DNA from 4 places in the Roseateles albus genome. Region 1 is predicted to be linked to each of the others. Evidence: predicted binding sites of a transcription regulator. Region 1 holds the regulator's gene; each other region holds the start of a gene.

Region 1 (4,195 bases):
ATAGGCAACTGGCCTTGGCGCAGCGCGTCGTAGTACTCGTCCAGCGTCTTCGCGTTCTGGCTATAACAAGCACCGACACGGCCGATCGCCGACACTCCCAGTGCCACCAGATCGCAATCAGGCTGAGTGCTATAGCCCTGGAAGTTGCGGTGTAGGCGCCCTTGCCGCTTGGCCACAGCCAAGGAATCGGTGGCCAAGGCGAAGTGATCCATGCCGATATAGCTGTAGCCATGGCTTTGGAAGCCGGCGATGGCCCCCGCCAACATCGCAACCTTGTCACCGGCCGGCGGCAGTTGGGCCGTGTCGATGCGGCGCTGCGGCTTGAAGCGCTGCGGCAGATGGGCGTAGCCATAGAGCGCGATGCGATCCGGCTTCAAGGCGCCAACTTGAGCAATCGTGCGAGCAAACGAGTCCGGCGTCTGCAGCGGCAGACCGTAAATCAAATCGACATTGGTGGACTCGAAACCCAGTTCGCGCGAGGCGATCATCAAGGCCTCGACACTCTCGTAGCTCTGCTCTCGGTGCACGGCTTTTTGTACCGCCGCGTCAAAGTCCTGCACGCCAAAGCTGAGTCGGTTGAAGCCCAGTTCACGCAGATGTTTGAGCCGGTCCTTGGTGACCGTGCGGGGATCCACTTCGATCGAGACTTCGGCCCCAGGCGCCACACGAAAACGCTCGCGCAGTGCGAGCATCAACTGGCTCAACTCGGCGTCGCTCAAAAAGGTCGGTGAGCCGCCGCCCAAATGCAGTTGCGACACCGCCGCTCCGCGCCCCAGATGGGCGAGCGTCAGATCCATCTCGGTGACCAAGGCCTGCAGGTACTCGACCGCCTTGTCATGGTGCTTGGTGATGACCTTATTGCAAGCACAGTAGTAGCAGACCGATTCGCAAAACGGAATGTGGATGTACAGCGACAAAGGCGAGGCACTGCCCAAGGAGCCACCTGCTCTTTGCTGCAAGGCCTGCGTGTACTGATCGGCCGAAAAGGCTTCGACAAACCGGTCTGCGGTCGGGTAAGAGGTGTAGCGCGGCCCTGAGACATCGAAGCGGCGCAACAGCTCTTCGCTGATACTGTCCGAGGCTTGGACGGAACCCAAGGCGGGGCTAGCGTGAATGATCTGTACCATGGCGCATACTTTGCCAAGAGTTTGCTTTCACCGCTTGATCAAGATCAAGCTTAAGCTGCTTGGTGAGGCCAACAATGCAGCAGTTCTTGAGATACATCAGGCTGATGATCTCGGGAGCCACTTTCCCCAAAGATTCGCCGCCCCGCTGTTACGGCGGCGCGTCAGTTGAAAAGAGCCAAATGAACGCCACCATCCCGATCAAAATCGAACCCCTGAAGGTTGCCTGCTCGAGTTGCAATTTGCGCGAGCTGTGCCTGCCGGTGGGCCTGTCGTCGGGCGATTTGGAGCAACTTGACAAGCTGGTCGCGACGCGCCGCCAAGTCGGACGCGGCGATACTTTGTTTCGCAGCGGCGACAGTTTTCTGTCTTTGTACGCTGTACGCACAGGCTTTTTCAAAACCTGCGTCACCTCAGAGGACGGCCGAGACCAAGTCACCGGCTTTCAAATGGCCGGCGAGTTGCTGGGCTTGGACGGCATCAGCACCGACCGCCACAGCTGCGACGCGGTAGCGCTGGAGGATTCTTCGGTCTGCGTGATCCCCTACGAGCAACTGGAAGAGTTGTCGCGCGAATTCACCGACTTGCAGCGCCAGTTCCACAAAATCATGAGCCGCGAGATCGTGCGCGATCACGGCGTGATGCTGCTGCTGGGCAGCATGCGGGCCGAAGAACGGCTGGCCGCTTTTTTGCTGAACCTGACCCAGCGCCTGCAAGCGCGCGGCTTCTCCGCTGCCGCCTTGGTGCTGCGCATGACACGCGAAGAAATCGGCAGCTACCTGGGCTTGAAGCTCGAGACGGTCAGCCGGACTTTCTCGAAGTTCCAGGACGACGGTTTGCTGGAAGTCAAACAGCGCCAGTTGCGCATCCTCGACCAAGCCGGCTTGCAGCGCTTGGTCAATAGCACCACCTGCTAAGACGCAAACTCAGCGGGGCCAGGCGCGCGGGTGCCGGTCCTGCGGCAGCTCCGGCAAAGTGGCCATCAGCACGCTCAAACTGGCCGCTAGGCTGATGATCAGCCAGAACAGCAAAAATCCCAGGGTATAGACCGCTTGGCGCGGCAACTCGACCGGCGCGCCGCCAAACCAGGTCAGATCACCCGGATCGACCAGCGCAAACACCAGTGCCGTCAGCACCCCGGCCATCAAGAACGAGGGCCACACCACCGCCATCGCGACCCGGCCCAGGGTCGAACGATCAGTTGGCACTGGGCTCGAGTCTGAAGCTGGGGTGGGCGAATCGCTCATTTCCCACCTGTCGCGGCGTGATTGCGAGCCTCTTTCGCAGGCTGCATGGCTTTGGCAGACGCCTGCTCTTGCAGCACGGGATCGGGATAGCGCAGCGCCAAGCCAAGGGTGATGAAACTCGCCACCACGACCAAGGACGGGCCGCCCACCACCCACCACATCACCGGCTCTCGCCACCAAGGGCGCGTCGCCTCGGGCGCTACAACAGCGGCGGCAGTGGCCGAAGTTGAGCTCAATGAAGACGATGAAGCGGGCGAATTGATATTTTGATGCTCAGTCATGATTCTTTTCCAAAGCTGGGCGGCTGCGCATCAGCGCGGCACCACAAACGTTGATTTTTCGATTGAAGCCTGAACCGGCTCCTTGCCCGCTTGCTGTGGGCGCATCAACTGGAACTGGATCGGGTGAGCGCCAGCACCGGCCTGCGCGGCCACTTCCGGCGGCACACGCACCGCCACAGACACCCAGCGCGCTTCGGCTGCACCCACTGTGAGCGCAACCGGCTGAGCCAAAGCCACGCCCGTCATACCCGTGACCGCCACCGTGAAGTCCTGTGGCTGCTCGGTGGTGTTCATCACCTGCAGGCGGTACAGGTTTTCAATGAAACCGTCCTCGACCAAACGCGCCATCACGCCGCGGTCGCGCACCACATCGAGTTTGACGGGGCTGCGCAGGAACAAAAGACTGCCCAGCAAGGCCGAGCACAAAACCACTAAAACAACCGTGTAAATCACCACACGCGGACGGAACACCCGGCGCAGCTTTTGGGCCGGACTCAGGTGTTGGTTCAGCCCGTTCTCGGTGTCGTAGCGAATCAGCCCGCGCGGGTAATCCATTTTGTCCATCACGCCGTCGCAGACGTCGATGCAGGCCGCGCAACCAATGCACTCGTATTGCAGGCCTTTACGGATATCAATGCCGGTTGGGCAGACCTGAACGCACAAGGTGCAATCGATGCAGGAACCCAGGCCGGCAGCTTTGGCGTCGACCTTCTTGCCGCGCGAACCGCGTGGCTCGCCGCGCTCGGCGTCGTAGCTGATGATCAGCGTATCTTTGTCAAACATGGCGCTTTGGAAGCGCGCATAGGGGCACATGTACTTGCAGACCTGCTCACGCATATAGCCCGCATTGCCATAGGTGGCAAAACCATAGAACAAGACCCAGAACCACTCCCAGGGCCCGAAGCCAAGCGTAAAAGCCTCGGCCCACAGCTGCTTGATCGGTGTGAAATAGCCGACAAAGCTGAAGCCCGTCCACAGGCCGAGCGCAATCCAGCTGAGTTGGGTGGCGCTCTTGCGCCATAGCTTGTTGAAACCCCAAGGTTGGGCATCGAGCTTGATTCGCGCTTGACGATCGCCCTCAAACTGTCGCTCGATCCACATGAAGATTTCGGTGTAGACCGTCTGCGGACAAGCAAACCCGCACCACAGTCGCCCGGCCACCGCCGTGAACAAGAACAAGGCGTAGGCCGACACCATCAGCAGCCCCGTCAGGTAGATGAAATCCTGCGGGTAAAGCACCAAGCCGCCGATGTAAAACCGGCGGGTGGCCAAGTCAAACAAGACCGCTTGGCGGTCATTCCACTGCAACCAAGGCAGGCCGTAGAACAAGAGCTGGGTGAACCAGACCAAGCCCCAACGCCAGCGCGCAAACAGGCCGCTGACTGAGCGCGGATAGATCTTGCTCTGTGACTGGTAGAGAGAAACGATCTCGATGACCGTCTGGCTACCCTTGCCTGCCGAGGCAGGCTGTGGGGTCTTGCTCTGACTCTTGTCCGACTCTGCGCTCATGCCTACCTTGGGTGAAGCTTACTTCTCAGACTTC
Region 2 (4,195 bases), on a different contig from region 1:
CAAACAGTCTGCGCACAAACAAATCTTTGAAACTCTTGGCGTCGGCCAAGCCCAGGCGTTCCAGGTAGGCGGGCGGCACGGGCTTCTCGCCGCTCAGGCTTTGCAAAATCATGCCGACCAATTCAAGCGGATGGTGGCTGGCGTGTTTGAGCTTCTTGAGTGCGCGCACGATGGTCAGCTCGTCCGCCGTCAGGTCGGTGCCAAAGGGGAAGTCCGGCAGCACGCCGCTGTTGCGCCAGGGGCGCAAATGTTCGCGCAGCATCTCGGGGCTGTTGCGCTGGGCGGCGGCGGGAATCTCGTAGTCCGCCTCTAACTTGCCATGGGCAATCGCTTCGTGCAAGAGCGCGGTCTGGAAGCGCGAATCGGCAATATTGAGCAAGCGTTTCACGCATTCCGAATCGGTGCAGCCGCGCAGGTCAGCGACGCCGTATTCGGTGATCACGATGTCGCGCAGATGGCGAGGAATGGTGCAGTTGGCATAGCTCCAGACGATATTGCTGCGCAGCCCGTCGGCGTTGTCATGGGTAGAGCGCAACATCAGAATACCGCGCGCATCGGGCAGCGCATGGCCCATGGCGACGAAGTTGTACTGACCGCCGACGCCCGACACCATCTGCCCCGACTCCATACCGTCCGAGGACGCAGCCCCCAGCAGCGTCACCTTCATCGTCGTGTTCATCAGGCGGGCCTTGACGCGCTGCGCACGTTTGAGCGCTTCGCTGCCCAGGGAGTCGCCGTAGAGTTCATTGATGAAGCCAATGCGTGTCATGTCAATCAGGGCCAGCTGCTCCTCGGGCATCTCGCGCAGGCGCTGATAGAAGTCGCGCGGCCCGAGGAAGAAACCGCCATGCATGATGGTCGCTCCCAGCCAGCTTGGCCCCAGCAAACAAGCCTCGATGGCAGCCAGGGCGGCAGGATCCCGAAGATCATTGCGAATCGACTGCTCGCCCAGCTGCAACTGATCCGCGCTGCAGTTCACGCCGGCCTTGAGGATGCCGTGCCGGCTCAGAAAGGCGAGGTCGGCCTCGCGCAGCGGCGAGCTGATGCGCCCGCGCTGCAGCAGGTCTTGCAGCACCTGCAGGCTGGGCTTGGCCGGCATGCGCCCCTGCAGCGCCAACTCTTGCAGATCCAGATCACTGAAAACGCGGCGGCGAATCAGGCCGGCCTCGATCAAACGCATAAAGCCGTTGACGAACATTTCCGAGCAGCCGTACAGGCCTTGCTCGAACTTATCGAGCTCGCGCCCTTGCAGCTCGCCATGGCAAAGCGGGCTCAGGATGGTCTTGAAATGCTCGCTATTTCCATCGCGCACGATCAAGGCCTGCGCGATGGCGTCGCCCAGCGAGCCAATGCCGATCTGCAGCGTGCCGCCGTCGGGCACCAGGCTGGCCGCGTGCAGGCCGATGGCGTAGTCGGCCCAGCTGATGGCCGCATTGGGCGGCGCGAAGATGGTGTGGCTGCAGCCCGGGCCATCCAGCACCAGGCCAAACAAGTCAGGCGAGGCCACCGCGTTGCCGGGCATAAAGGGCAGTTCATGGTTGACCATGGCCACCGCCAGCAGTGGCCGCCCCTGCGCTTGCATGCGCTCGATCAAATCAAAACTCAGATCAGGGTTGCAGGACAGAGAAAACTCGGTGCGCCCGTCGGCCCCGGTGCGGCTCGCCACCGCCTGCGCAAGCACATTGACGCCATGCGACATCATGTCGCGCACCGCGAAGCTGTAATTGGTGCAGACAAAGGCCTGCTGCGCGCCATCATTGCCGAGGTAGTCGCCGGTCTTCATGAAGAACTCATGGACCTCGATATTGGGCGGCAGCGTGCCGGCGCGCAGCGCCTTGACATAGTCCATGTCGGGGTAGTCGCCAAACACGCGCTCGACCAGCGGCTCCAGAAAATGCGCCTCCAGCGAGGACTTGCCCTGGGGTTTTTCCAGGGACAGGGCGGTGAACAGTTTGAGCCGGCGCTCGGGGCTGGCCGCAATGCGTCGATATAGCGCGTTAACCAGGGGGTTGGGTTTGCCCAGGCCCAGCGGTATGGCCATCACGATCTCGCCCTGCACGCGCTGCAGGATCTGGTCCACGGTAGCTTCAATGCTGTTCAGCCATGCGGCGGCGGCGTGCTTGTTCATGTCTTGTCTCCATGCCTCGCGGTCATTGCCGCGAGCTTGTTGGTCATCGCTTCAGTTTGCTGCAGCCTGCGGCTGGCCATTTTGATTTACGACAAGATTGTGACGCGCGTGCATCGGTCGGGCTCGGCAACACGGCGGCTCAATGATTCTTGCGGTCTGTAGGTCTGTGTTGAAATGCTGCTCGCACATTCGCTTCACTATTCGCACATGTTGAAAAATTTGGAGCCGCCCAGGTGGTTGGCCTTGTTGAGACAATGGACCGAGGTCCTCGGGCCGGCTAAGGCCCTGGCGCTGCTGCTGGCAGCGGCTTTGCTGGCTGCGGTAGCTGTTTCACAGCTTTTGATTTCATTGCTGGGTTTTGGCGACCGTGTCGCCGCCGCCCTCTGTGCCGGGCTCAGCGCGCTCTTGCTGGCTGCGCTGCTCGGGCGCGTGTTGCTGGGCCTGCTGGCGCAGCTCGAACAGTCGACGCTGCAGCTCAAGCGCTTTTCAAGCACCGATATGTTGACCGGCATCGTCAACCGGCGTGCCTTTCTCGGCTTGATCGAGCGCGAATGGGCCTTGGCCCGGCGCTATGAAACGACTTGTGCGATGGTGATGATAGACCTCGACCATTTCAAGCGCATCAACGAGAACTTTGGCCACCGCTGCGGTGACATGCTGCTGCGCCAGATTGCCGAGGCCAGCAGCGAGACCTTGCGTCAGGGCGATGTGCTGGCTCGCTTTGGCGGCGAAGAATTCGGGCTTTTTTTACCCCACACCGACCCGCTCGGTGCGCTCGATGTGGCGGAGCGGATTCGTGAACGGGTCGAGCGGCTTGATTTTTGTTGGAACGGCCACGTCATCCCGGTCAGCGTCAGCCTGGGTGTGGCGGCGCTGCAGGCCGACCACCACAGCCTGGATCAATTCGTCAACGCAGCCGAAGACGCCCTGCACATGGCCAAGGCGGATGGCCGCAACTGTGTGCGGGTGGGCGATGGCTTGATGCCGGGCCGGGCGGCCGAGCTCAGGGCTTGAGTTTTTTGCCTGGCCCTTGCGACCGCAGCAGCGCCATGCCGTCGGCATAGCCGGTTAACTCCAGGTAGCCCAGACCGAGGCGCTGGCCGTCTAGGCTCAGCAACTCCGCAGCGCCTTCCCAGTAACGCATGCCCGTGCTGGCCCGTGCGTCGACTTCTTGCGCGTCGAGCAGCGTGCGCAGCTCCAGCTGCCCCAGCGGTGTGGTGATGCGCCAGGCGACCGGATAGTTGGCGCCACTGGCCGGGCTGCGCCAATGCCTCAGCGGCGCCATGCTGATCTGTGCAGGCGCAAAATCCTGGCTAGCGCCGCCGGGCTTGCGCCAGCTGCCGCCGGCCCAGAGCTGCGTGCCGTCGGCCCGGCGCAGCCTGAAGACGGTCAGCGCGCCGCCGTCGCTCAAATTGATGCCGGCCCAGTCCCAGCCGACCGCTTGTTCTCCGCCTTGGGCTCCGAGCAGGTTGTCGCTCCATTCATGGTCGAGCCAGGAGCGCCCGCTGAGTTGGCGAGTCTTGCCGCCGAGCTGCAGCTGCGCTTCGGTCTGCAACTGCACCTGGCTGTAGTAGTGGCTGAACTGAGCGGGGTCGGGGCCCTTGCGTGACAGCCCTTGCTGGCCTTGCAGCAAGGGCGGCTGCGTGGTTTGCAAGCGCAGCTCTAGCGCGAAGCCGCCTGTCTTGCTGGCGAAGCCGGCGCGGTAGCCTGCCTCGTTTCTTCTCAAAAACCAGTCGCGTAAATGGACATCGCAATCGCTTTCGCTGGCCTCGGCGATACCGAATCCGGCGCGAGCCAGGCGCTGATCGTGCTGCAATTTGCCGCCCGCCAGATCGGTCACGGCGGCATGCGCCAGCAGCAATTGCCGGGCGGCGAAGCGGCTCGGGTGGTCTGGCGGCGCCGGGCCGCGCACACGGAAAAAGGTCAGCTGATAGCCTAAGCGAGGGGGGCCAAGCTCCCGCTCGCTGAAAACGTCGCCCAACACGCCGGTCAGGTACCACCATTCCAGGCTCTGTGCCGGATGGGCGCCGAAGTCGCGCGGGAACTGCAGGCTTGGGACCTTGCCTT
Region 3 (4,195 bases), on a different contig from region 1:
GAGGAGGCCGCTGGCCATCAGGCCTCGCAACAAAAGGCGGCGATCAAAATGCTGAGTCATCGGGGGAGGCCTGTGGGTATGGGACGAGAAGCGCAGAGCGTAAGGTCGTCATATGAAGCGGCGATGACAGTGTTGCTCTGGGCCCTGCTAGCCGCCCGCATTGCCTGATCCGAATGGCGGCCGCAAGAGGGGCGGCGTGGTCACACTGTTGTCGTGTTGCGTGCATAGACTGGCGGCGCAATGTGGCTATGTTGGCCACTCACTGTCTCTCCCTCCCTTCCTCCCCAACTTGGATCATCCCCATGAAGCTTTCTCGCCTGGCCGTTCTGGCCCTGTTTGCAGCCGCCCCAGCCTTCGCAGGCGCCACGAGCTTCGTGGTCGACTTTGAAAAGACATGGGACTATGGTGTGTCCGTTGACGGGTTCTACAACGGTGGAGCCGCCTCAGACCTGTCCACTGGCGACAACCTGGGCGTTGAGTTCGTTGGCGTGTCCGGCTTGTCGAATGACAATGTGCAGACATATTTTTCCGGCGCCCCATCGGCACAAGGCGTCGCCTACGTTTACGACAACAACGGCGCCTCGGCCTTCATGAACGTGGCTGCCGGCGTTGAGAAGGGTCTGTCGTTCTTCTATGCAAGCAAAGAAGGCCTGACCGGCGCCGTCAAGGCCTACTCGGGCCTGAACGGCTCCGGCACTCTGCTGGGCTCCATCGACCTGAGCGCCACATCGTCGACTGGCTTTGACTCATGGAAGCAAATGACGCTGAGCTTCAGCGGCACCGCCAAGTCCTTCGACTTGACCGGCAGCGCCGGCAAGGAAGTTGGCTTTGACAACATCTCGGCCGTGCCAGAAGCCAGCACCTCGCTGATGATGTTGGCCGGCGGCTTCGCGCTGCTGGGCCTGACACGCCGCCGCCGCGGCTGATCAATACAGCGGCAGCCCATAGCGGCTGTTAGATGGCAAGGCGGCCGCCCGGTTCCTCGGTGCGGCCGCCTTTTTGCGTTGCTTGTACCGATTGCGGCAAGCTGAATTGGACCTTTTGAAACAAAGCCCGGTATTGCTCCTCGGGCTCGTGGCCGGTCAGCGGGTCGCGGTTGGCGGCAAAGGCTTCATCCAGGTCGGCCCAGTCCTCGGCACTCAGCATCTTGAGCGCCAGCGGCAGGATCTCGCGCTCTTCGATCTGCATATGGTTCAAATAGGCGCGGATATAGCGCTCGGTCATTTGCTCGAAGGGCGCCCGGCGCGGCTCCCCCATCATTTCGAAGGCGAGCAGCGCATGTTCCAAATCACGAATCGCGCGTTCGCCGCGCAAATGCTCCTCGTCCAACCTGTCCAGTACCCCGCGAATCTCCGGCGCGCGGGCGCGCAGTTTGGGGAACAAGAGCTCGGTCTCTTTCGGGTGATGCAGCTTCGCTGGGAATTCGTCGATGTAAAAAAGCATGGCCCGCAGAGTCGCGAAGTCGCTGGCCGTGGGCAGGGTTTGCCGGTGGCGCCAGTCGGCCAGCAGCAGCGGTACCGAACGCAGCATCTCGCCCAAGGCCAGATGTTCATCCTGAATAACCTTGATCGTCAGCGGCTTCGTCGTCATGCTTGTCTCCAGCGCTATCCACGCCATTTGGCGCTTTTTCTGCTGCGAATATTTCGCGGCAGCTTGTCACGAATTGCGCCTCCGGGCTTGCTCTGGATCAATGGTTTTAGACGGGCTGTGATTTAGTCTTGCGGCCTTCAAGCGAGCGGCGCGCGCCGGCCTAGTAAAATCCCGGGTTACCCCTCCTCGAAACTCCAGCTCCTCAAGCTCCTCAAGCCATGGCAACTACCGCTGCAAGCAACCCCACTTTGATGGCCAACGCCATTCGCGCACTGGCCATGGACGCCGTGCAGCAAGCCAATTCCGGCCACCCCGGCGCGCCCATGGGCATGGCCGATATCGCCGTCGCCTTGTGGAACCGCCATCTGCGCCATAACCCAACGAACCCTCAATGGGCCGACCGTGACCGCTTCGTGCTGAGCAATGGCCACGGCTCTATGCTGATCTATGCGCTGCTGCACCTGACCGGCTATGACCTGTCCATCGAAGAGCTGAAGAACTTCCGCCAGCTGCACAGCAAGACCCCCGGCCACCCCGAAGTCGGCATCACGCCCGGCGTCGAGACGACCACCGGCCCACTGGGCCAGGGCATCACCAATGCGGTCGGCCTGGCGCTGGCCGAGAAGATGCTGGCCAAGGAATTCAACCGTGACAAGCACGCGGTGGTCGACCATTTCACCTATGTCTTCATGGGCGACGGCTGCCTGATGGAAGGCATCAGCCACGAGGCCTGCTCGCTGGCCGGCGCTTGGAAGCTGAACAAGCTGATCGCCATCTATGACGACAACGGCATCTCGATCGACGGCCAGGTTGCGCCTTGGTTTGCCGACAACACCGCCCAGCGTTTCGAGGCCTATGGCTGGAACGTGATCGGCCCGGTTGATGGCCACGACATCGACGCCGTTGACGCCGCGATTGCAAAGGCCAAGCTGAGCACCGACAAGCCGTCCCTGGTGATCGCCAAGACTCATATCGGCAAGGGTAGCCCGAACCGCGCCAACACGGCCAAGGCGCACGGCGAGCCACTCGGCGGCGACGAAATCAAGCTGACCCGCGAGGCAATCGGCTGGGCGCACGCGCCTTTCGTGATCCCCAAGGAGGTCTATACCGGTTGGGATGCCAAGGCGCAGGGCGCCAAACTGCAAGCCGCCTGGGACAAGCGCTTTGCCGCTTACGCCAAGGCTCACCCCGCGCTGGCCGCTGAGTTCAAGCGCCGCATGGCCGGCGACTTGCCTGCCAGCTTCGCGCAGACCGCCGTTGATGCGGTGATCGCCGCCCACACGCAGGCCGAAACCGTGGCCAGCCGCAAGGCCAGCCAGATCGCGCTCGAAGCCTTTACTGCCGCCGTGCCCGAAATGCTCGGCGGCTCGGCCGACCTGACCGGCTCCAACCTGACCAACACCAAGGCCGCAACCGCCTTCCGTCTGGAAGCCGACGGCAGCGCCAACGGTGGCCGCCACATCAATTACGGCGTGCGCGAATTCGGCATGGCCGCGATCATGAACGGCATCGCCCTGCATGGCGGCTACATCCCTTACGGCGGCACCTTCCTGACCTTCAGCGACTACAGCCGCAACGCCATCCGCATGGCCGCGCTGATGAAGCTGCGCGTTATTCACGTGTTCACGCATGACTCGATCGGCCTGGGCGAAGATGGCCCGACGCATCAGTCGATCGAACATGTGGCCAGCCTGCGCCTGATCCCCGGTCTGGACGTCTGGCGCCCGGCCGACACGGCCGAAACCGCGGTCGCCTGGACGATGGCGCTGGGCAACGCGAGCCGCCCAAGCGTGCTGGCGCTGAGCCGCCAGAACCTGCCTTATGCGCCGAAGAAGGCGCTGGACGAAATCAGCAAGGGTGCTTATGTCCTGGCCGAGCCTGCTTCGGTCGGCATCAAGAGCAAGGCTCAGGCGGTGATCATCGCGACCGGCTCCGAAGTGCAGTTGGCGATGCGCGCGCAAGAGTTGTTGGCCATGGACGGCATCGGCGTGCGCGTCGTGTCCATGCCTTCGACCAGCGTGTTTGACCGCCAAGACGCCAAGTACAAGAAGTCCGTGCTGCCCGAAGGTCTGCCGCGTGTGGCGGTGGAAATGGGCGTGACGGACGGCTGGTGGAAATATGGTTGCGCGGCCGTCATCGGCATCGACACCTACGGCGAATCGGCCCCGGCACCGGTGCTGTTCAAGCATTTCGGCTTCACGCCCGAGAATGTCGCCGCCACCGTCAAGGTTGCGCTGGGCAAGAAGCGCTGACCGCTGCAAGAAAATGAAGGGAGGAGAAGCGCTTGAATAACCATCAGAAAAAAAATGGGTTTTTGCGCAATGTGGCAACGGTCGGGCTGCTTTGGGCCGCCTTGATCGGCGCGGCGCGGGCGATCACGGTATTGCCCAGCGACGAGGGCGGTCAGGCCATTCAATGCCTGACCAGAGCCGCAGGGCCTTTGCCGGTGTCGGAGCAGTTGATGCGTGAGAATCGCGGCGACCACGCTACTTTTCTGCGCGTCAAGCTCTCATTTGATCGCCCCGATCAAGCGCCCAAAGTCGAGGTGTTGGCCAATACGGTCAATGAGGCCGTGCATGACGAGGTCTTGAAGTACCTTGCCAGC
Region 4 (4,195 bases), on a different contig from region 1:
TGTTGCGCGGCCAAGACGACGCCGATCGCCTTTTCTTTGAGCGCGCCTTGGTGATGGAAGGCGACACCGAGTACGGCTTGGTGCTGAAGAACACCCTGGACGCCATCGGGCCGCTCTGGCCTGAACCGAGCGGGCGAGCGCCTTGGGGGCCGCAGCGATGAGCCGCTTGCACCAGACACCAAACGCCAGACACCCCGCACCCTTGCTCTCTTGATCCCCACCGGAACTCCGCCATGAACTTGACCCACGAGTTGCTGCTGGCCCTGAAGGCACGCGGCGCCACCGAGATTTTCGGCATACCGGGTGACTTTGCCTTGCCCTTGTTTGGCGCGATGGAAAAGTCGGGCGTTTTGCCCCTGCATACCCTCTCGCACGAACCCGGCCTGGGCTTCGCGGCCGACGCCGCCGCGCGCGCCCGCGGCGGGCTGGGCGTCGCAGCCGTCACCTATGGCGCGGGCGCCTTGAACATGATCAACCCGATGGCCGCCGCCTACGCAGAGCGCGTGCCGCTGGTGCTGTTGTCGGGCGCGCCGGCCGTCCATGAAGCCGATAGCGGCCTGCTGCTGCACCATCAGGTCAAGACCTTGGATTCGCAGTGGCGCCTGCTCGAAGAAGTCACGGTGGACCGGGCCCGTCTGGACGATGCGCGGACCGCTCCGGCGCTGATTGCCCGGGTGCTGGACCAGGCGCTTCGCCGGGCCGGGCCGGTCTATCTGGAGATACCGCGCGATATGCCGATGCAAGCCTGCGAGCCTGTGGGCAGCAGCCCGGCCGAGGTCGTGGACACAGAGCGTCTGGCGGCCTGTGCCGACGAGCTGTTGAGCCGTCTGCGCCAGGCGCGCCGACCATTCATGCTGGTGGGCGTTGAAATTAGACGTTACGGCATTGAAGAAAAAGTCGCCGAACTGGCCCGCCGCCTGAACATTCCGCTGGCCACCACCTTGATGGGCCGAGGCTTGCTCAACCAAACGGGCTGCGCAGCCCTGGGCACCTATCTGGGCCTCGCCGGCGACCACGAGCTGTGCGAGCAGGTCGAGTCCTCGGACGGTCTGCTGCTGCTGGGCGCGATTGTCAGTGACAGCAACTTCGCCGTGTCCTCCAAGCGCATCGATTTCCGACATGCGATCCGGGTCTGGCAGGGTCAGGTCGAAATGGGCCACCACGTCTATCAAGCCATCCCGATTGCGGAGCTGGTCGACGCCATGCTGTTGCGATTGCCGGCGAGCCCGGCATGCAGCGCGCCGGTGCAGCAAGCTGCGCCGCCAAATTTGCCCGCAGCGCAAGAGCTGCCCGCCCCGGATGAGGCCGTGAGTCCTGCCGCAATCGCATCCGCGCTCAACCAGATGATGCTGGCCCACGGGCCGATGCCGGTGGCCTGTGACGTTGGGGACTGCCTGTTCACCGCCCTGGATCTTTTGCCCACCGATTTGCTGGCACCCGGCTATTACGCCACCATGGGCTATGGCGTGCCCGCCGGTCTGGGCCTGCAAGTGGCCACCGGGCGACGCCCGCTCGTGCTGGTCGGCGACGGCGCATTCCAGATGACGGGGTGGGAGCTCGGCAATGCCCGGTCGCTGGGCTGCGACCCCATCGTCGTGCTGTTCAACAATTCCAGTTGGGAGATGCTGCGCACTTTTCAACCCGAAAGCCATTTTCACGATCGCGGCGAATGGGACTTTGCGTCCATGGCGGCCGGTATGGGCGGCAAAGGCTACAAGGTGGCTACCGTCGAAGAACTGGTGCGCGCCTTGGCACTCGCCCATGCGGAGCGGGGCCGCTTCCAACTGCTGGACGTTCGGCTGCCGCCTGGCGCGATTTCACCCACGCTGCGTCGCTTCGTTGCGGCGGTCAAGCGACTCTCGATGCCGGATGCAGGCGGGCCGCTCCGCTGATTCATTCAAGCCGGGTCATAGCAGCTCGGCCCTGCAAAGCGAGCTGAACAAGCCGGCAATCGGCGACGCCACTGACAGCCAGTGTCAGCAAAGGCCCCCCAACGTGGCTAGGCTTTGAGCACGCTTGAAGGCGCCTGGCCCTGCGCCTTCAGCTCATTGGCCAATTCGGCAAACAAACAGTCAGCCTGCTCGGCATCGAAAGCCAAGTGGTAGCGCTTACGAACCCCCAACTCGTTCAAGAGCACATGGCGGCTGGGCTCCAGTTTCTGTTGACTCAGACAGGCGCGGCAGCAGGCCAGCACACAGCCGTCCAGGGCAATGATGGGCCGCCCCGTGGCTGCGGCTTCTCGCGCCTTGCGCACCAAATTCGGTACACCGCCGCCCACGCCTGCAATGCAAGACATCTCCGCCAAGCCAGCGCGGTCCAGACGAACGGCCAGATGATTGGCGAGCTGCGCAGCATCTGAGCATCCCGAGCAGCTGTAAACCAGGGGAAGTTGACCTGCCGCCTGAGCGGCCGGATCAAGCGGAGCGTGATTTGCATTCATGCTTGCCATCTTGCCCCGCGTCGGCAAAGAAACCTTTGAGCGACATCAAGCGCCACCTCCCCTGTCCCCTTGAGTTCACTTGACAAAGCTCATTGCGCTGGCTCAAGGTTTCCTCAGCACCCCCTCCAATTGCGCTTGCAAACACTACCCCTAGTGAATATTCTCCAGCCCAACACTAGATATGGAGTTTTCACCTTATGCAAATCAGCAAGCGCTGTGGCCGCCTGGTGGCCTTTGATGCAAGCAAAATCGCCCAGGCCCTGGCCAGCGCCGGGGCCGCCAGCGGCGAGTTAGACCGGCTGGCTGCCCTGCACCTGTGCGAGCAAGCCGTGCTACCCAAGCTGTGGGCTTTTTGCAGCGCCTTGGCTGCGCAGCCGGCCCGGCCAACGCCGCCGGCCGAGGAGGGTCAGGCCTTGCTGACGGTTGAACAGATCCAGGACGCCGTCGAAGCGGCGCTGTTCGAGGCCGGCCTGCGCCAGACCTTGCGCGCCTATGTGGTGTACCGCGAGCAACACGCCAAACTGCGCGGCGCTCGCCAGACACTGGTCGCTGTGCAAGACACCATGGACGAGTACCTGCAGCAGCGTGACTGGCGCATCAAGGCGAATGCCAACCAGGGCTGGAGCCTGGGCGGGCTGATCCTCAATGTGTCGGGCAAGGTGGTGGCCAATTACTGGCTGGACCAGGTCTACCCGCCGGCCATAGGCCAAGCCCACCGCGAAGCCGATCTGCACATCCATGATCTGGATATGTTGAGCGGCTATTGCGCCGGCTGGTCGCTGCGCACGCTGCTCAACGAGGGGCTGAACGGCGTCGCCGGCAAGGTCGAGTCGGGCCCGCCGCAGCATCTGTCCAGCGCGGTCGGCCAGATCGTCAACTTCCTCGGCACGCTGCAAAACGAATGGGCCGGCGCCCAGGCCTTCAGCAGCTTTGACACCTATCTGGCACCCTATGTGCGCAAGGACGCTCTGAGCTACGCGCAGGTGCGCCAATGCATGCAAGAGCTGGTCTACAACCTCAATGTGCCATCGCGCTGGGGTACGCAGACGCCGTTCACCAACCTGACCTTCGACTGGACCTGCCCGGATGATCTGCGCGAGCAAGTGCCGCAGATCGCCGGGCGCGAAATGGGTTTTTGCTACGGCGAGCTGCAGGTCGAGATGGACCTGATCAACCGCGCCTATATCGACGTGATGATGACCGGCGACGCCAAGGGCCGGGCCTTCACCTTCCCGATCCCGACCTACAACATCACCAAAGACTTCGACTGGCACAGCGCCAATGCCGAGGCGCTGTTCGAGATGACGGCGCGCTACGGCCTGCCCTACTTCCAGAACTTCCTCAACTCCGAGCTGACTCCGAATATGGTGCGCTCGATGTGCTGCCGCCTGCAGCTGGACCTGCGCGAGCTGCTCAAGCGCGGCAACGGCCTGTTCGGCTCGGCCGAGCAGACCGGCTCGCTCGGCGTGGTGACGATCAACTGCGCCCGCCTGGGCCATCTGCATGCTGGCGACGAAGCCGGCCTGCTGGCCCGGCTGGATAAGCTGCTGGATCTGGGCCGCGACAGCCTGGAGATCAAGCGCAAGCTGATCCAGCGCCTGATCGACGAGGGCTTGTTCCCCTACACCAAGCGCTATCTGGGCACCTTGCGCAACCATTTCTCGACGCTGGGCGTGAACGGCATCAACGAGATGATCCGCAACTTCAGCGCTGACCGGGACGACATCACCAGCCCCGCCGGCCATGCGCTTGCAC

The links. The regulator FNR, encoded in region 1, switches genes on or off when oxygen is low (the NO sensors DNR and NnrR bind a similar motif). The targets are predictions, from matches to a motif close to TTGATNNNNATCAA.
Region 2: PRZ03_RS16205 (acetyl-CoA hydrolase/transferase C-terminal domain-containing protein) is a predicted target of FNR. The motif match lies at 2,210-2,223, and genes of this name have one in related genera.
Region 3: PRZ03_RS02190 (hemerythrin domain-containing protein) is a predicted target of FNR. The motif match lies at 1,678-1,691, and genes of this name have one in related genera.
Region 4: PRZ03_RS18040 (putative zinc-binding protein) is a predicted target of FNR. The motif match lies at 2,476-2,489, and genes of this name have one in related genera.

What each region holds. Positions count from the first base shown of each region.
Region 1 covers NZ_JAQQXT010000002.1:446,704-450,898, reverse strand. The annotation lists gene hemN (oxygen-independent coproporphyrinogen III oxidase) at 1-1,127, opposite strand, end outside; gene fnr (fumarate/nitrate reduction transcriptional regulator Fnr) at 1,307-2,041, shown strand; gene PRZ03_RS04920 (hypothetical protein) at 2,051-2,332, opposite strand; gene PRZ03_RS04915 (hypothetical protein) at 2,368-2,652, opposite strand; gene ccoG (cytochrome c oxidase accessory protein CcoG) at 2,683-4,161, opposite strand; gene ccoP (cytochrome-c oxidase, cbb3-type subunit III) at 4,194-4,195, opposite strand, start outside.
Region 2 covers NZ_JAQQXT010000010.1:83,068-87,262, forward strand. The annotation lists gene PRZ03_RS16205 (acetyl-CoA hydrolase/transferase C-terminal domain-containing protein) at 1-2,128, opposite strand, end outside; gene PRZ03_RS16210 (GGDEF domain-containing protein) at 2,336-3,142, shown strand; gene PRZ03_RS16215 (lipocalin-like domain-containing protein) at 3,132-4,195, opposite strand, start outside.
Region 3 covers NZ_JAQQXT010000001.1:529,013-533,207, forward strand. The annotation lists gene PRZ03_RS02180 (copper chaperone PCu(A)C) at 1-60, opposite strand, end outside; gene PRZ03_RS02185 (PEP-CTERM sorting domain-containing protein) at 303-926, shown strand; gene PRZ03_RS02190 (hemerythrin domain-containing protein) at 955-1,590, opposite strand; gene tkt (transketolase) at 1,809-3,842, shown strand; gene PRZ03_RS02200 (hypothetical protein) at 3,875-4,195, shown strand, end outside.
Region 4 covers NZ_JAQQXT010000012.1:62,704-66,898, reverse strand. The annotation lists gene ubiT (ubiquinone anaerobic biosynthesis accessory factor UbiT) at 1-161, shown strand, start outside; gene ipdC (indolepyruvate/phenylpyruvate decarboxylase) at 234-1,892, shown strand; gene PRZ03_RS18040 (putative zinc-binding protein) at 2,000-2,440, opposite strand; partial or broken gene PRZ03_RS18035 (ribonucleoside triphosphate reductase) at 2,638-4,195, shown strand, end outside.